Regions from separate parts of the Clostridium ljungdahlii DSM 13528 genome, predicted to be linked through region 3. Evidence: riboswitches for the same ligand, from Rfam matches in the RefSeq annotation. Region 3 holds a riboswitch; each other region holds the start of a gene.
What was found. Region 3 has a riboswitch for FMN ahead of CLJU_RS07305 (FGGY-family carbohydrate kinase). Riboswitches for the same ligand answer to the same signal wherever they lie in the genome.
Positions count from the first base shown of each region.

Region 1: it holds a riboswitch for FMN, as region 3 does, so the genes downstream of both, ribD (bifunctional diaminohydroxyphosphoribosylaminopyrimidine deaminase/5-amino-6-(5-phosphoribosylamino)uracil reductase RibD) here and CLJU_RS07305 (FGGY-family carbohydrate kinase) in region 3, are expected to answer to the same signal.
Region 2: it holds a riboswitch for FMN, as region 3 does, so the genes downstream of both, CLJU_RS01315 (ECF transporter S component) here and CLJU_RS07305 (FGGY-family carbohydrate kinase) in region 3, are expected to answer to the same signal.

Region 1 is NC_014328.1:2,408,681-2,414,144, forward strand. It holds gene CLJU_RS10830 (bifunctional 3,4-dihydroxy-2-butanone-4-phosphate synthase/GTP cyclohydrolase II) at 1-839, opposite strand, end outside; gene CLJU_RS10835 (riboflavin synthase) at 1,118-1,771, opposite strand; gene ribD (bifunctional diaminohydroxyphosphoribosylaminopyrimidine deaminase/5-amino-6-(5-phosphoribosylamino)uracil reductase RibD) at 1,787-2,905, opposite strand; FMN riboswitch at 3,077-3,192, opposite strand; gene CLJU_RS10845 (methyl-accepting chemotaxis protein) at 3,289-4,944, opposite strand; gene CLJU_RS10850 (chemotaxis protein CheW) at 4,965-5,456, opposite strand.
Region 2 is NC_014328.1:270,934-276,397, forward strand. It holds gene CLJU_RS01305 (M28 family metallopeptidase) at 1-798, opposite strand, end outside; gene CLJU_RS01310 (Tex family protein) at 960-3,125, shown strand; FMN riboswitch at 3,469-3,585, shown strand; gene CLJU_RS01315 (ECF transporter S component) at 3,673-4,299, shown strand; gene CLJU_RS01320 (hypothetical protein) at 4,408-5,464, shown strand, end outside.
Region 3 is NC_014328.1:1,610,526-1,615,989, forward strand. It holds gene CLJU_RS07295 (winged helix-turn-helix transcriptional regulator) at 1-72, opposite strand, end outside; gene CLJU_RS07300 (dienelactone hydrolase family protein) at 234-1,052, shown strand; FMN riboswitch at 1,130-1,243, shown strand; gene CLJU_RS07305 (FGGY-family carbohydrate kinase) at 1,403-2,923, shown strand; tRNA gene CLJU_RS07310 (tRNA-Met) at 3,228-3,303, shown strand; rRNA gene CLJU_RS07315 (16S ribosomal RNA) at 3,840-5,349, shown strand.

The sequences.
Region 1 (5,464 bases), 800 kb from region 3:
TGTTTAAGTGCAGATTGAAGCTGCTGTCCACAATCGCACCTAAGTGAGTGAAAAACATCTCCCGTAAGGCACTCTGAATGTACTCTTACAAGGACAGGTTCTTTTTCAAAATTATCTCCCTTTACAAGACACACATGCTCATCACCATTTAATATATTTTTATAACCTATAATTTTAAATTTTCCAAATCTAGTTGGAAGATTAGCAGAAGCCACTCTTTTAACTAATTTCTCTGTTTTTTTTCTATAGGCTATTAAGTCCACTATGGTAACAATTTTTAAATTATGTTCTTTAGCAAACTCCATCAAGTCATCTCTTCTTGCCATAGTTCCATCATCTTTTATTATTTCACATATTGCTGCTGCACCTTTAAATCCTGCAAGCTTAGCTAGATCAACTGAAGCTTCCGTATGACCAGTTCTGTCAAACACTCCATTTTCCTTAGCTATAAGCGGAAATATGTGTCCTGGTCTTCTGAAGTCATCTTTAGAATTTGAAGCAGCTATCATATTTATGGTATGTGCCCTTTCAAAAGCTGATATTCCCGTTGTAGTATCTTTATAGTCAACAGTTACAGTAAATGCTGTTTCATGATTGTCTGTATTGTGCTGAACCATAGGATTTAATCCAAGCTTTACTGCTATTCCTTCTTCAATTGGTGCACACAAGAGACCTTTTGCATATTTGATCATAAAATTAATATTTTCTCCAGTTGCCTTTTCTGCAGGTATAACTAAATCACCTTCATTTTCTCTTCCTTCATCATCTACAATTATGATCATTTTCCCTTGTTTAAGATCTTTTATTGCATCTTCTATAGTATCAAATTTAAAATTCATGATTTTTATCTCCCTTCAAAAATAAACGTTTAGGCATCTAAAAGAAAATGCCTTATTGCATCAATGAATCTTACTTAGTGGGAAAAGCAGATATTCCAAATCTTTGATTTGCTGATAGCCGCTTTCTCTTTAAAGTTTTGTTTCTCCCACTAAGTTTAGATGAATTATCTAGGGGCGTAGCTACTGTTATGCACAGCATAAGAACTCTAAATCGCTGAAGCTCAAGAGTTCTAATATCTCTCACTTTGATAGAAGTGGGAGGTTACAGTAGGTAGCCATCAGATAAAGCCATATTCCTTTAGTTTTAAAGCATCTATACTGCCGCTTTTTTCTGGCTCTTTTTTTGGATTCAAAACCATTTTTTCTACATATTTTCCTATTAAATCACACTCTATATTTACTAAATCTCCTATTTTTTTATAATCTAAAATAGTTTCCATCTTAGTATGGGGTATAAGAGACACACTGAAACAATTTTTATTTAATTCTGCTACAGTAAGGCTCACACCATCTATAGTCACGGAACCTTTTCGTACTATATATCTAAGTAAATCATAAGACGCTTCTATGTCTATCCAGGTTGAGATGTCCTCTTCTCTCACATCTACAATTTTTCCAGTACCATCTATATGTCCACTTACTATATGTCCACCTAATCTGTCTCCAAGCCTTAGGGCCCTTTCCAGGTTAACTTTGCTTCCTATTTTTAAATCTTTTAAACTGCTCATTCTCAAAGTTTCAGCCATAATATCTACAGTAAAAGAATTCTTTTTTAAATCAACTACAGTAACACAAGTTCCATTTACAGCAATGCTATCTCCCAGTTTAACTCCATCTAGTAAATTTCCTACTTTTATGGACACTTTTGAAGAGTTTCTTCCCCTTGATATTTTTAATATTTCTCCTATTTCTTCTACTAGACCAGTAAACAAGTTTATCCCTTCTTTCTAATTTTCAGCATTTATTACATAGGCTTGTATCATAATGTCCTCTCCCACATTTTCTGCACATATATCTTTTAATTTTATACTGTCTGAGAGGTTTCCAATTCCATATCCTTCAACTGAAGTTTTAGCATTCTTACCTCCAAGTATTTTAGGTGCAATAAAATAAATAACTTTATTTACAATTCCAGACTTCAGTGCAGAAAAATTAAGTTCTGAGCCTCCCTCAACAAGTACACTATCTATACCCATTTCTCCAAGTTTTTTAGTTAAATATTTTAAATCTACCCTTCCTTCTTTATTTTCTGTACAGACAACTATATTTACTCCCATAGCTTTTAAAGACTCTGCCTTGACCTTATCAAACTTTTCTGTACATGCTATTATTATTTCTCTTTCACGAGAAGTTTTGAAAATTTGAGATTCAACAGGCACTCTCAGCTTTGAGTCTACAATTACAGCCTTAGGACTTTTACACTTTTCTTCAAGCCTTGTAGTTAAAAGAGGATCATCTAAAATCACAGTACCTACTCCAACCATAATTGCCATAACTCTATTTCGCATCTTGTGAACTTTTAACCTTGATTTTTCACCTGTTATCCACTTAGATTCACCACTAACTGTAGCTATTTTTCCATCTAAAGTAACTCCAGATTTTAAAATTACAAAAGGTAACTTTGACTTTATATAACTCATAAATATCTCATTTATTTTTACAGCTTCTCTTTCCATAACCCCGGTAACCACTTCTATGTTTTCATCTCTTAAAATTTTTACACCTCTCCCTGATACAAGAGGATTTGGATCTACACTTCCTATTACTACCTTTTTTATTCCAGCTTCTACTATAGCTTTTGCACAAGGTGGAGTTTTTCCATAATGTGAACAAGGTTCTAACGTTACATACAGATCTGCACCTTGTGCATTATCTCCTGCTTCTCTAAGTGCATATACTTCTGCATGAGCCCCTCCAAAGAACCTATGATAACCTTTCCCTATTATCTTTCCATTTTTAACTATCACAGCTCCCACAAGGGGATTTGGATTCACAAATCCTTTTCCCAATAAAGCTAGTTTTAAAGCTTCTTTCATATACTTTTCATCTGTATTTTCTTTTTCCATAAGATTCACTTCCATAATTAAATTATATATTTATTTACTTTTTTATAAAAATATTACATTATGTACTTATAGTAATCCTAATTTTCTTGAAATTTTGCATATAAAAATTCCCTGAAATAACCTTCAGGGAATAAAATTACAAAACATATAAAAACATAGCCTAAACTATATCTTTACTTTCTTTTATCCAGACTTTACTGTCGGTACTGGAATCAAACCAGTTCATGCTATAAAAGCTCGCGGACTATACCGCCGATCGGGAATTTCACCCTGCCCCGAAAGTTTAACTTTATTAAGTTTTATTATGTTTTCAATATATACCTATTTTTTTCTATTGTCAATGGTAATCTCCCAATTTTTTATGTTTTTTTGTATTAATATCCCTAGTCTCCTAAATCAATTCCATGATATTTCTTTTTTGCCTTCATATCTTTTAACATATTAAGTACTTCTGGATTTATATTTTCCACTTTATCATAACTAGAATTTATTCTTCTTATTTTAAATTTCTTAACTTGCTCTAGCATAATATCTGCCTGATTTGAAAGTTCTTGACTTGCCGCTGCACTCTCTTCAGATGTAGCAGAATTTTCTTGAATCACCTGAGATACTTCCATTATTCCACTGCTAATCTGTTCTGCACCAGTAGCCTGCTCTTTAGAAGCTACTGCTATGCTTTCCACAAAATCTGCTACCTTTGTAACTCCTTCTACAATCTCACCAAGAGCTTCAGCTGTTTCATTTGCAATCTTAGTACCTTTATCCACCTTTTTAATAGAATCTTCTATTAGTGCAGTAGTTTCTTTTGCAGCATCCCGTGACTTTGCAGCTAAATTTCTTACTTCCTCAGCAACTACCGCAAATCCTTTTCCATACCTACCTGCCCTCGCAGCTTCAACAGCAGCGTTTAAAGCCAGAATATTTGTCTGAAAGGCAATATCATCTATGGCCTTTATAACTTTAGATATATTCCCCGAAGCTGCATTTATATCATCCATACTTTTAAGCATTTCATCCATATGTGAATTTCCCTTAACTGCATTATCTTTCACATGTTCAGTCAATTCATTTGCCTTAACTGCATTATTTGCATTAAGCCTTATTTGTGAAGAAATCTCTTCTACAGAAGCCGTTAATTCCTCCACAGAACTTGCTTGTTCCGTAGATCCTTCTGAAAGAGCTATACCTGAATCTGATACTTGTTTAGCACCGACAGCCACCTGATTTGCCGCAGCTTGAATATTTGTTACAACTTCATTTAAATTGTCATTCATCTTTTTAGATGCCTTTGCAAGTATTCCTATTTCGTCTTTTCCACTAATATCTATATTTACATTTAGATCTCCATTTGAAACTTTATCTGTAGAAAGCATAAGCTCTCTAATTGGTCTTATTATGGATAGTGAAATAATTGTTCCTAGTAATGCAGCAGCAATCACTCCTATAACTATAAAAATTATAATTAGTTTTCCGGTTGCACTGGCTGTTTTATCATTGTTCTGTGAAAAGCTTTCTGCAAGATTTTCTTTTAAACTTATAACCGTTTTCAAATTATTTGCCACATCACTCTGTGCTGCATTAAGCTTGCTGTGAATTAGACTTACTGCACCTTTGTTATCACCTTTTTTTACCGCATCAATAATTTCATTAGCTATTTCCATATACTTTGCTTTAGAAGATTTAAGATTTCCAGTTGCCTGTTTCCCGGAATCAGTTAAAAGTGTCTTTGAAAATTCATCTAATTGACTATCAAAATCCAAGCTAGATGAATTCACCTTATTTATATATTGATTCATATCCGATTGATTATCTGCTAAAATAGCATCTCTTAAATGTGCTCTTATATCTCCATAAGATGAATTAAGTCCAGTCAACTCTCCGAGTGGCACTGTCATATTTTTATATAATTGAGTGTCTAAATCATTGATTTTATTCATATTGATTAATCCGAATATCCCAATTATACACATTACAAGTACAATTAACGCAAATCCTACAAATAGTCTTATACCTATTTTTAAATTGTTAAATAATTTCACACCCATCCACTCCTTTTATATTAAATATTACTTAAGCTATCTGTATCTCCATGGTTTAACAGTTTATCGCAATCTAAAAGCAATTTTACATTATCTTGAACTTTCCCTATGCCTTTTATAAATTTATTTCTAATTTTGCTAATTTCTGGAGGATCTACAATTTCGCAATCAGGTATATCTATTACCTCGGAGACACCATCTACAATAAGTCCTACATAAATGTCCTCAATCTGAATTACAATAATGCATGTTCTATCATTATATTCTATTGCCTCCTTTTTAAATCTTAACCTAATATCCATTACTGGTATTATTTTGCCTCTTAAATTTATAATTCCCTTTATATATTCTGGTAGTTCAGGTATTTCACTTATTGGTTGAATTCCTATTATTTCAATAACGTATTTAATTTCTATACCATAAAACTCTTTTTCAAGAGTAAAAGTAAGATATTTATTCTTTTGAGTATCTTCTTCTTCAACTAAGCTATCATCTACTACAATTTCTGACATATTTATAT
Region 2 (5,464 bases), 1.3 Mb from region 3:
ATATTTTATAAGACCAAGTAAAAAAGATGTACCAGAAGCATTGTCTAGGGCACCGCTATATATTGTGCCGGAAAGGTCAGAGCCAAGGTGATCAAAATGGGCAGATAGAACAAGTGGAGGTAGAGCAGGGTTTTTACCTTTTATGTATCCTATTACGTTGTAAGCAGAAGTCAATTTATTATGAAAAGGTATAAAACAGCTTATTTCACAACCTAAATTTAAATAATTTTTTATTTCTCTGGCAGTTTGTTCTTTTATCATAATGTACATACTTCCCCGAGAATTTGAAATAAAGGAACTTCTAAAATCTAAGCTATTATTTTTGGGAGTATAAAACAAAAAATATTGGTTTGATGTCTGTACTTGAAAGCTGTTTCCTAATGGTGAAATAACATCACCTTTTTTAAAAGATACAATACTATTTTTAAAATTTAGCATATCTTCCTTATAATCTGCAGCATACTTATACTGTTTTACTATAAAGCCATTTTTATCCTTTACTATGAGATATGGAGCAGCATCTATTTTTTCAGGATAAACCACATTAAAAGATTGTAGATAGTCCTTATTGTAAGAACTTAAATTTTCTAATTTAAAATAATGTTTTATAAAAGCCGCTGTTTCATAATTTTCTAAGGTCCCAGTAAGCCTTCCTTTAAAATTATCTGAAGATAGATAGGAAATAGTATTTTTAACTTTTAAAGAATTTAGTGGATGTATAAAATAGTAATATTGAAAACTTAACGAACAAATAATACAAAATATAGTTAATGGTAGTATAAACATAAATTTTTTCATTAATAATAACCTCTAAAATAAAGTGTTTCTAAATATATATTAATTTGCCAAAGTGTATATAACTGTTGTAATATATTTTTAGCTGATTTACTTTTTCAATATGTTTAATCCTGCTTTTAACTTAGAGATTTATCATAAATAAAATTAACCAGGAGGTAAAAATGGATAATATAATAGATACATTAGCTGAAGAGCTTAGTGTAAATAAAAAATATATAAATAGTGTAATTGAACTTTTAGATTCAGGTAATACAGTGCCTTTTATAGCTAGATATAGAAAAGAACTTACAGGAAGCATGAGTGATGTAACTTTAAGAAAACTGGCAGAAAGACTTACATATCTTAGAAATCTTAAATCTAGAAAAGAAGATGTAATAAGAATAATAGAAGAACAGGGAAAACTTACGGAAGGATTAAAGAATTCTATAGAACACAGCAGTACTTTAACAGAAGTAGAAGACATATATAGACCATATAAACCAAAGAAAAGAACCAGAGCAACTATTGCACAGGAAAAGGGACTTAAGCCTATCTCAGAAGCTATTTTAGCTGGTAACTTCCAAGATGATATAGAAAAGTATGCAGAAAAATTTATAAATGAAGAAAAGGGCGTTGAGTCTGTAGAAGATGCACTAGCAGGTGCAGTTGACATAATAAGTGAAGTTATTTCTGATGAAGCAAAATATAGAAAATGGATAAGAAAATTTGTTTGGGAAAATGGAATAATTGAAACGAAGGGTGAAAGCAAAGAACCAACTCCTTATGAAATGTACTATGATTATAGAGAAGCAGTTAAGTCTATTCCACCTCATAGAATACTAGCTATAAATAGAGGGGAAAAAGAAAAAGTTTTATCTGTAAAGATAAGTTGTGATATGAAGAATATAGAAATTTACTTAAAAAATCAATCTCTTAAAGGAAATAATATAACAGATACTTATATAGAAAAAAGTGTAGAAGATTCGCTAAAGAGACTAATTTATCCATCTATTGAAAGAGAAATAAGGTCACAACTTACAGATATGGGAGAAGAAGGTGCTATAAAAATATTTAAAGCCAATTTGAAGGCGCTTTTGATGCAATCACCTATAAAGGGAAAAAATGTACTTGGCTATGACCCTGGTTTTAGAAATGGATGCAAAATTGCAGTATTGGACGATACAGGCAAGTTGTTAGATACCGCAATAGTATATGCTACTGCACCTCAAAATGATGTGGAAGGATCTATAAAGAAACTAAAAGAGCTAGTATATAAATACGATGTAAATGTTGTATCCCTTGGAAACGGAACTGCTAGCAGAGAATCTGAAGAACTCATTGGAAAACTTATAAAAGAAGTTAAGGAAGAGAAAGGAAAGGACCTGTACTATGTAATTGTATCTGAAGCAGGAGCTTCAATTTATTCTGCATCGGAACTTGCAGCAAAGGAATATCCAGACATAAATGTATCTTTAAGGGGAGCTATATCTATAGGCAGAAGGCTTCAAGATCCTTTAGCAGAGCTTGTTAAAATAGATCCTAAATCCATAGGTGTAGGGCAGTACCAGCATGATGTTGCACCAAAGAAATTGGATGAATCTTTAAAGGGAATTGTAGAAGATTGTGTAAATAGTGTAGGTGTAGACCTAAATATAGCAACGCCTTCTCTTCTATCCTATATATCTGGAATAAATACTGCTATAGCGTCAAACATTGTAGCTTATAGAGAGGAAAATGGTAAATTTAAAAACAGAAAAGAGCTTTTAAAGGTCAAAAGATTGGGAGCCAAAGCTTTTGAACAGTGTGCAGGATTTTTAAGGGTAATGGAAAGCGGTGAGCCACTTGACAATACTTCTGTCCATCCTGAATCTTATGATGCAGCAAAAGAACTTTTGAAAATTATTGGATATAATATGGAAGATTTAAAAAATGGAGAACTTTCAGGTATAGATAATAGAGTTGATAAAATAGGCATAGACGTTCTTTCAGAAAAGCTTAATGTAGGTGAGCCAACTCTAAAAGATATAATAAAAGAGATAAAAAAACCGGGTAGAGATCCAAGAGAAGAACTTCCTAAACCTATACTTAAGACTGGAATAATAGACATTAATCAATTAAAGCCAGGTATGGTGCTTACAGGCACGGTTAGAAATGTAGCAGATTTTGGAGCTTTTGTAGATATTGGAGTTCATCAGGATGGACTTGTTCATATAAGTCAGTTGTCAGATAAATTTGTGAAGCATCCACTTGATGTAGTTCAAGTAGGAGATATAGTCCAAGTAACTGTACTTGAAGTAGATGAAAAGAGAAAGAGAATATCACTTAGCATGAAATCAAGTGATTCTTAGGTTCAGGTGGAGTTTGCTTATAAGGAATACCTTTCTCCATCTGAACCTTATTAAACAGTATTCTTAGTGTCTTTAGCACTTAGAATACGTTATCCTTTAGGGGAAGAGCTTATCCAGGCGCGTAGCAGTGCTTATACCCCACTTTGAAGAAAAGCAGATATTCCAAATCTTTGATTTGGTGATAGTCGCTTTCGCTGTGTGCGATGGGGTGTTATCGATGGTAGCGATCGGACAAACAGAAACTATAGGACTATTAGATAAGGTAATCATTGGATAAAAGTTATTTTAAGAATATGTTGAAATGTGCTGGTAAAAGTATTATAATAAATTTGAAAATTTAAAATATAATCTTCAGGGCGGGGTGTGATTCCCCACCGGCGGTATAGCCCGCGAGCCATAATTGGTATGATTCGGTGAGATTCCGAGGCCGACAGTAGAGTCTGGATGAAAGAAGGTAAAATGTAGCGTTTATTAGCCCTGATATTTTATCAGGGCTTTTTTGCTTACCTTAGAAGGTTATACACAATATTTTAGGGGGATGTTAGATATGAGAAGCAATAAGTTAAACAGGCTAGTAAAGATATCATTGTTAGGTGTAATTGGATTTTTACTTATGTTCATAGAAGTTGCAATTCCTGTGTTCCCATCGTTTTTACAGATTGATATAAGTGACTTACCGGCTTTAATAGGCACTTTTGCACTTGGACCTGGAGCTGGAGTTGCCATAGAGCTTTTAAAGAATATACTTCATGGAATATTTGATGGAAAAACAGCATTTATAGGAGAGTTTGCAAATTTTGCAGTGGGTTCAGTTTTAGTGTTTACAGCAGGATATTTATATAATAGACATAAAACTAAAAAGACAGCAGCAGTTAGTCTTGGGGCGGCAACTATTGCTATGTCAGTATTTGCTGCAGTGTTAAATTACTTTGTATTACTTCCGCTTTATGAAAAAGTACTTAATTTCCCTATAAGTGCAATGGTAGCAGCAGCAGGAAAAGTAAATGGAAGTATAACAGATATAAATACCTTGATATTATTTGCTATTGTACCTTTTAATTTATTAAAAGGATTATTACTTACAGCACTTACACTAGTTTTGTATAAGAGTGTATCACCGGTACTGAAACAAGAGCAGAGTAAAAGCAGAGGTTTGGCAGAACATAATAATTAAAGGAAAATCTGGGTTTATCCCAGGTTTTTTTATTTTTATCTTTATGAAAAAACATTTTTGTACGATAATTTATACATAACTTAAAAAGAGAATAAATTATAAAGGGTGATGAATTTGCCAGGTATATGGAATGTAAACAGTAGTTATAATGTAGATAACAAGCGTATATCTACTAAATTATCTTTTGAAGTAGGTGAAAAATTTTCCGCTAGAATTTTAGATTTAAAAAAATCTACGGGAGAGATACTTTTAAAACTTTTAGATGGATGGCAATTTTCTGCGGAAATAGAAAACCCAGTAGATTTTTTGCCAAATAAGCTTGTAAGACTAGAAGTACAAGGATTCGAAAATGGAAAGCTTAAGTTAAAAATTGTGAACTCCCAAGATGGAGAACAAGTCGGAGGCAAAGATTCTATAGATAGTTTTATTAGAGAATCCGGTGACCTTAATTTAAGTAGTGATGACTACCAGCTTGTAAAAAGCATGCTTAAGCACGAAATACCACTTACCAAAAGCAATATTTCTAATATAAAAACTACCCTGGATTTTATAGACAAAATAAAAAGTGAGCCTAATGAAGAAAATGAGTTTATAGATAAATATTTGGATAGTAGAGGCATATCCCCTGAAAGCACAGAAGGTAAATTTACCACTAGTACATTAAAAAATTTTTTTAGTCAACTAAAACAGATAAGTGGTGATGATTTGCTTACTTTCCTAGAAAACAATATGGAACTAAGTGAAGATAATATAAAAAGTTTTAACAATGTATTTAAAAAAGACGGAACCATATATAATGAAATAAAATTCTTGGGAGAAACTCTATCTGGACAGAAATCCACTAATGTACAGCCACAAAGCCAAGTTGAAGGTACAAAAGACAATCTAAAAGTTATTTCCGAAAAAGCCCAAACTGAAGTATATAGAAGTGAAAATAGTGACAGCAAAGCAGAAAACATAGCTACTAAGGACAATATTGCTTCTACACAGAGTGAAAAGGACACTGTTAGTAGGACAGGTACAGAAAGGGCTGGCGTAGAAAATAAAACTGTTTTAAATAGTGAGGGATTGGATGCAAATAAGTTAAATGAGATTTTAAATAAAATCAAAAATTCAGTAGGTGAAGAAAAAACTCAATCTCCAAATGTAGAACAATCATCTAATG
Region 3 (5,464 bases):
GCTTAGTGCTAGTGATATAGAGCATTTATATGGTATTCCATTATGAATCATTATACAATTATTATCATCCATTTTTTATCCTTCTCCCATAAAAGTAGTATCCAAAAGGGTACTACAGCACATTTATGTGCCTACTTAACATTAAAAAATATAATACTATAATTATAGCATAAGTCAAATTTGACGATGTAATTTTGTTAACAAAAAATAAATGCTTTAGAGGAGAATTTAGTATGTTAAGTATGGAGGAAATTTTAAAAAAAGAGGTAGTTTATAAGATAGACAACATGGAGAATGTTAATATATTAAAAAACCTAGTATATAAAACAAATGGTAAGAAAGAATTCTTAATGGATATGTATACTCCTTTTAGTAATGAGAAGGAGGAAAAATTACCTGTTGTAATATTAGTACATGGGGAAGCGAAATTTGTAAATTTTAAAGATGTGGGACAATATACTTCAATGGGAAAGTTAATAGCAGCTTCTGGTTTAAATGCAGTAACTTTTAATCATAAAGTTTTGTCAGAAGGATTTAGCATTAAAGAAATTAATAGTGATATAGATATCCTTATCAAATACTTGGTAGAAAATAATGAAAAATTAAATATAGACAAGGATAAAATTGCTATCTGGTGTTTTTCAGGGGGTGTTCCTTTTGGATTATATGCAGGTATGCACAGGTATTCTAATTATGTTAAATGTATTATTGCATACTATGGCTTGACCGATTTTAAACATGCAGGACAATTACTTGGAATTAATATATCAGATGAAGATGAAGAAGTAGAAAAATATTCACCAATATATCTTATAGATGAAAACTCAAAGAAAATTCCACCATTATTTATTGCAAGAGCAGGACTTGATAATCCAATACTTAATGAATCACTTGATAAGTTTATTACAAAAGCGTTGGTAAACAATTTAACTGTTGATATCTATAATCATCCTACAGGAGGACATGCATTTGATTTATTTAATGATAATGATAGAACATGTGAAATAATATCTAAGTCATTAGATTTTTTAAGAAAGTATTTGATTGTATGAAATAGCCTAGTTTATAGTAATATATGAGCATTGACAGAGAAAAAGCATAATGATATATTAATGGTAAAGTTATATAAAATATCCTTCGGGGTTGGGTGAAATTCCCTATCGGCGGTACAGCCCGCAAGCCATATGGCAGATTCGGTTAGATTCCGAAGCCGACAGTATAGTCTGGATGAAAGAAGGTGGATAAACAAGATGTATATGTTTATTATGTTTACAATCCCCTAGGAGAACCTAGGGGATTATTTTATTTTACTTAAAATTACATATGGATAGTATGATAAAGAAAAGAGGCGAACTTTAGTGGGAGATTGCAATTTCTATGTACCTCTCGCTAAATATATAAAATGGAACATTATTATCTTGCTTTTGATGCAGGAACTCAAAGCGTAAAGGTTGCTGTATATGATAAAAATATGAAATGTGTAGCAAAATCGTCAAATAGGACAACTTTGAAATATCCTCATCCAGGATGGGTTGATATGGATGCAGATGAATATCTTTTACTTACAAGACTTGGCATGAAACAGTGCATAGAACAGTTAAAAAAACAAGAAATTGATCCTAACTTAATTAAAGTAATTATGGGGGATGGAATTATTTGTGGAATTGTAGGTATAGATGAAAGTGGAAAGGCAATTACACCTTACATAAACTATCTGGATTCAAGAACACAGAGTGATGTTGAAGTCCTTAAGAAATTGAATCTTGATATTTGGGGAAAGGAAACCGGAAATGCTGATCCAAGCTGTATGTTTCCAGCACTGCATGCAAGATGGATCTTAGCAAATAATAAAGAATTTCAAAAAAGAGGCAAAAAGTTTGTCCATAATGCTCCCTATATTTTGATGAATCTTGCAGGTTTAGAGAGTGAGGATGCTTTTGTTGATTGGGGAACTATGTCAGGATGGGGCCTTGGATATCGTGTGTATGAAAAGGAATGGTCAGATAAGCAGCTTGATATATTAGGAATAGCTAAAAGCTATATGCCTAAGATTGTAAAGCCCTGGAATATTATTGGTACGTTATCGGAAAGTGCAGCAAAGGAAACGGGATGTCCTCATGGCATACCAATTTGTGCTGGTGCAGGTGATACAATGCAGTCCATGCTGGGAAGTGGAATTCTTGAAGCAAATAAGGCTGTAGATGTTGCAGGAACTTGTGCCATGTTCTGTGTCTCTACAAATGGGATTATTCCAGAGCTTAGTAAAAGAGGAAGTGAATTGATTTTTAACAGCGGCACTTTAGAAAATACATATTTTTACTGGGGATTTGTTAGAACTGGAGGTCTGGCACTGCGTTGGTTTAAGGATAACATTTGTCAAAAATCTGATGATGATAGCTATTATAAACTGCTTAGCAGAGGAGCGGAAAAGGTTGTACCGGGATGCAATGGTGTGATTTTCTTACCATATTTAACTGGTGGATATGGTCAATTTTCAAAGATAAAAGGTTGTTTTTTGAACATGACCTTGGATACAGATCAATTTGCTTTATGGAGGTCTGTTTTGGAGGCTATTGCTTATGATTATATGGAAATTACAAATGATTATAGAAATGCTGGTATCAAAATAGACAGAATTACTATTACTGAGGGTGGAAGTAAAGATGATTTGTGGAATCAAATTAAAGCAGACATTATGCAAAGTGAAACAATTACACTAGAAGTGTCAGGAGGTGCTGTACTTACAGATTGTATTATTGGTGCATATGCAGAAGGTGATATAGAGGACTTAAAAGAGGCACTTGTCAACAATATAAAAATTATCAATAAATATAGTCCAAATGCCAACAATTCAAATGTATATAAGGAGCAGTATGTACTTAGAAAAAGTGTATTAAGTGGTGTGGATAGTAACATAAAGTGATAAAAGTGGTTAGCAGTTAGTTGCTAACTCATTTTTCATAATGAGCTGACTGATACTAGTAGGTCGGAGATTTGACTAATACTAATTGAGAGGTAATACTTATTTTCAGCAAACTATGTCAGGTGTGTCACTATATGAATTATTGGGTATATAGAAGCATAATGAGGTATTGCTATAATATTGTATGGTAAACACCGAATATTGCTAGTTGTTTATATCTGCATATATGATAAGATATCACTTGTCGCTTCAAGAGGCGGCCAGTACAACCAAGGATAGTTGTTAATATAAATGTATATAATGACGCGGGGTGGAGCAGTTGGTAGCTCGTTGGGCTCATAACCCAAAGGTCGTAGGTTCAAGTCCTGCTCCCGCAACCAAGAGTATTATAGTAATTCAGTTTGCATAGTACTATATAAAAGTTATTAATTATATTACTAAAAGATATATAATGTAATGAACAACCTGGAAATAAATTACTAATTGACATGATAAAATAGATGTGATAAGATATAATTCCTGTCGCAACTGAACGATAACTTAGAAAGTTTAATTCATAGTAAATTACTAGTTGACAGGTTGAAACAAAGATGATATACTATAAAAGTTGTCGAAGTGAGGCAGCAAAATGATCCTTGAAAATTAAACAGAGGAAGATATAAGTACAACTTATTTAGAATAAACCAGCAATTCTTTTGAGCTGCGAGAGCAGCTAAAAAAGTAATTTCGTAAGAATAATGTATTATATTTTGCTAACAAGCTGAAATGTAATATATTAAAATCAATAATAACGAGTAGTTCAAGGAAAGCCTTGAGTGAGGAGCGGAGTTTACTTAAGTAAATGAGCACCACAGCGAAAGGTTTGACGCAGAAATGCGAAGTTAGTATTGATTTTCAACAGAGCCATATAAACTTTTAAATTAAGAGTTTGATCCTGGCTCAGGACGAACGCTGGCGGCGTGCTTAACACATGCAAGTCGAGCGATGAAGCTCCTTCGGGAGTGGATTAGCGGCGGACGGGTGAGTAACACGTGGGTAACCTACCTCAAAGAGGGGGATAGCCTCCCGAAAGGGAGATTAATACCGCATAATAATCAGTTTTCACATGGAGACTGATTTAAAGGAGTAATCCGCTTTGAGATGGACCCGCGGCGCATTAGCTAGTTGGTAGGGTAACGGCCTACCAAGGCGACGATGCGTAGCCGACCTGAGAGGGTGATCGGCCACATTGGAACTGAGAGACGGTCCAGACTCCTACGGGAGGCAGCAGTGGGGAATATTGCACAATGGGCGAAAGCCTGATGCAGCAACGCCGCGTGAGTGAAGAAGGTTTTCGGATTGTAAAGCTCTGTCTTTGGGGACGATAATGACGGTACCCAAGGAGGAAGCCACGGCTAACTACGTGCCAGCAGCCGCGGTAATACGTAGGTGGCGAGCGTTGTCCGGAATTACTGGGCGTAAAGAGTGCGTAGGCGGATATTTAAGTGAGATGTGAAATACCCGGGCTTAACCCGGGCACTGCATTTCAAACTGGATATCTAGAGTGCGGGAGAGGAGAATGGAATTCCTAGTGTAGCGGTGAAATGCGTAGAGATTAGGAAGAACACCAGTGGCGAAGGCGATTCTCTGGACCGTAACTGACGCTGAGGCACGAAAGCGTGGGTAGCAAACAGGATTAGATACCCTGGTAGTCCACGCCGTAAACGATGAGTACTAGGTGTAGGAGGTATCGACCCCTTCTGTGCCGCAGTAAACACAATAAGTACTCCGCCTGGGAAGTACGATCGCAAGATTAAAACTCAAAGGAATTGACGGGGGCCCGCACAAGCAGCGGAGCATGTGGTTTAATTCGAAGCAACGCGAAGAACCTTACCTGGACTTGACATACCCTGAATATCTTAGAGATAAGAGAAGCCCTTCGGGGCAGGGATACAGGTGGTGCATGGTTGTCGTCAGCTCGTGTCGTGAGATGTTAGGTTAAGTCCTGCAACGAGCGCAACCCCTGTTGTTAGTTGCTAACATTTAGTTGAGCACTCTAGCAAGACTGCCGCGGTTAACGCGGAGGAAGGTGGGGATGACGTCAAATCATCATGCCCCTTATGTCCAGGGCAACACACGTGCTACAATGGGCAGTACAGAGAGAAGCAAGACCGCAAGGTGGAGCAAACCTCAAAAACTGCCCCCAGTTCGGATTGCAGGCTGAAACTCGCCTACATGAAGTTGGAGTTGCTAGTAATCGCGAATCAGAATGTCGCGGTGAATACGTTCCCGGGCCTTGTACACACCGCCCGTCACACCATGAGAGCTGGCAACACCCGAAGTCCGTAGTCTAACTTAGGAGGACGCGGCCGAAGGTGGGGTTAGTAATTGGGGTGAAGTCGTAACAAGGTAGCCGTAGGAGAACCTGCGGCTGGATCACCTCCTTTCTAGGGAGTCGAAAGATAGAGTATAATCTATCTTATAAATTGATGGTTTAAGTAAGTTAGAAAGTCTACTCTGTTTAATTTCCAGGGATTATTTACATGTTGACCAAAATTGATC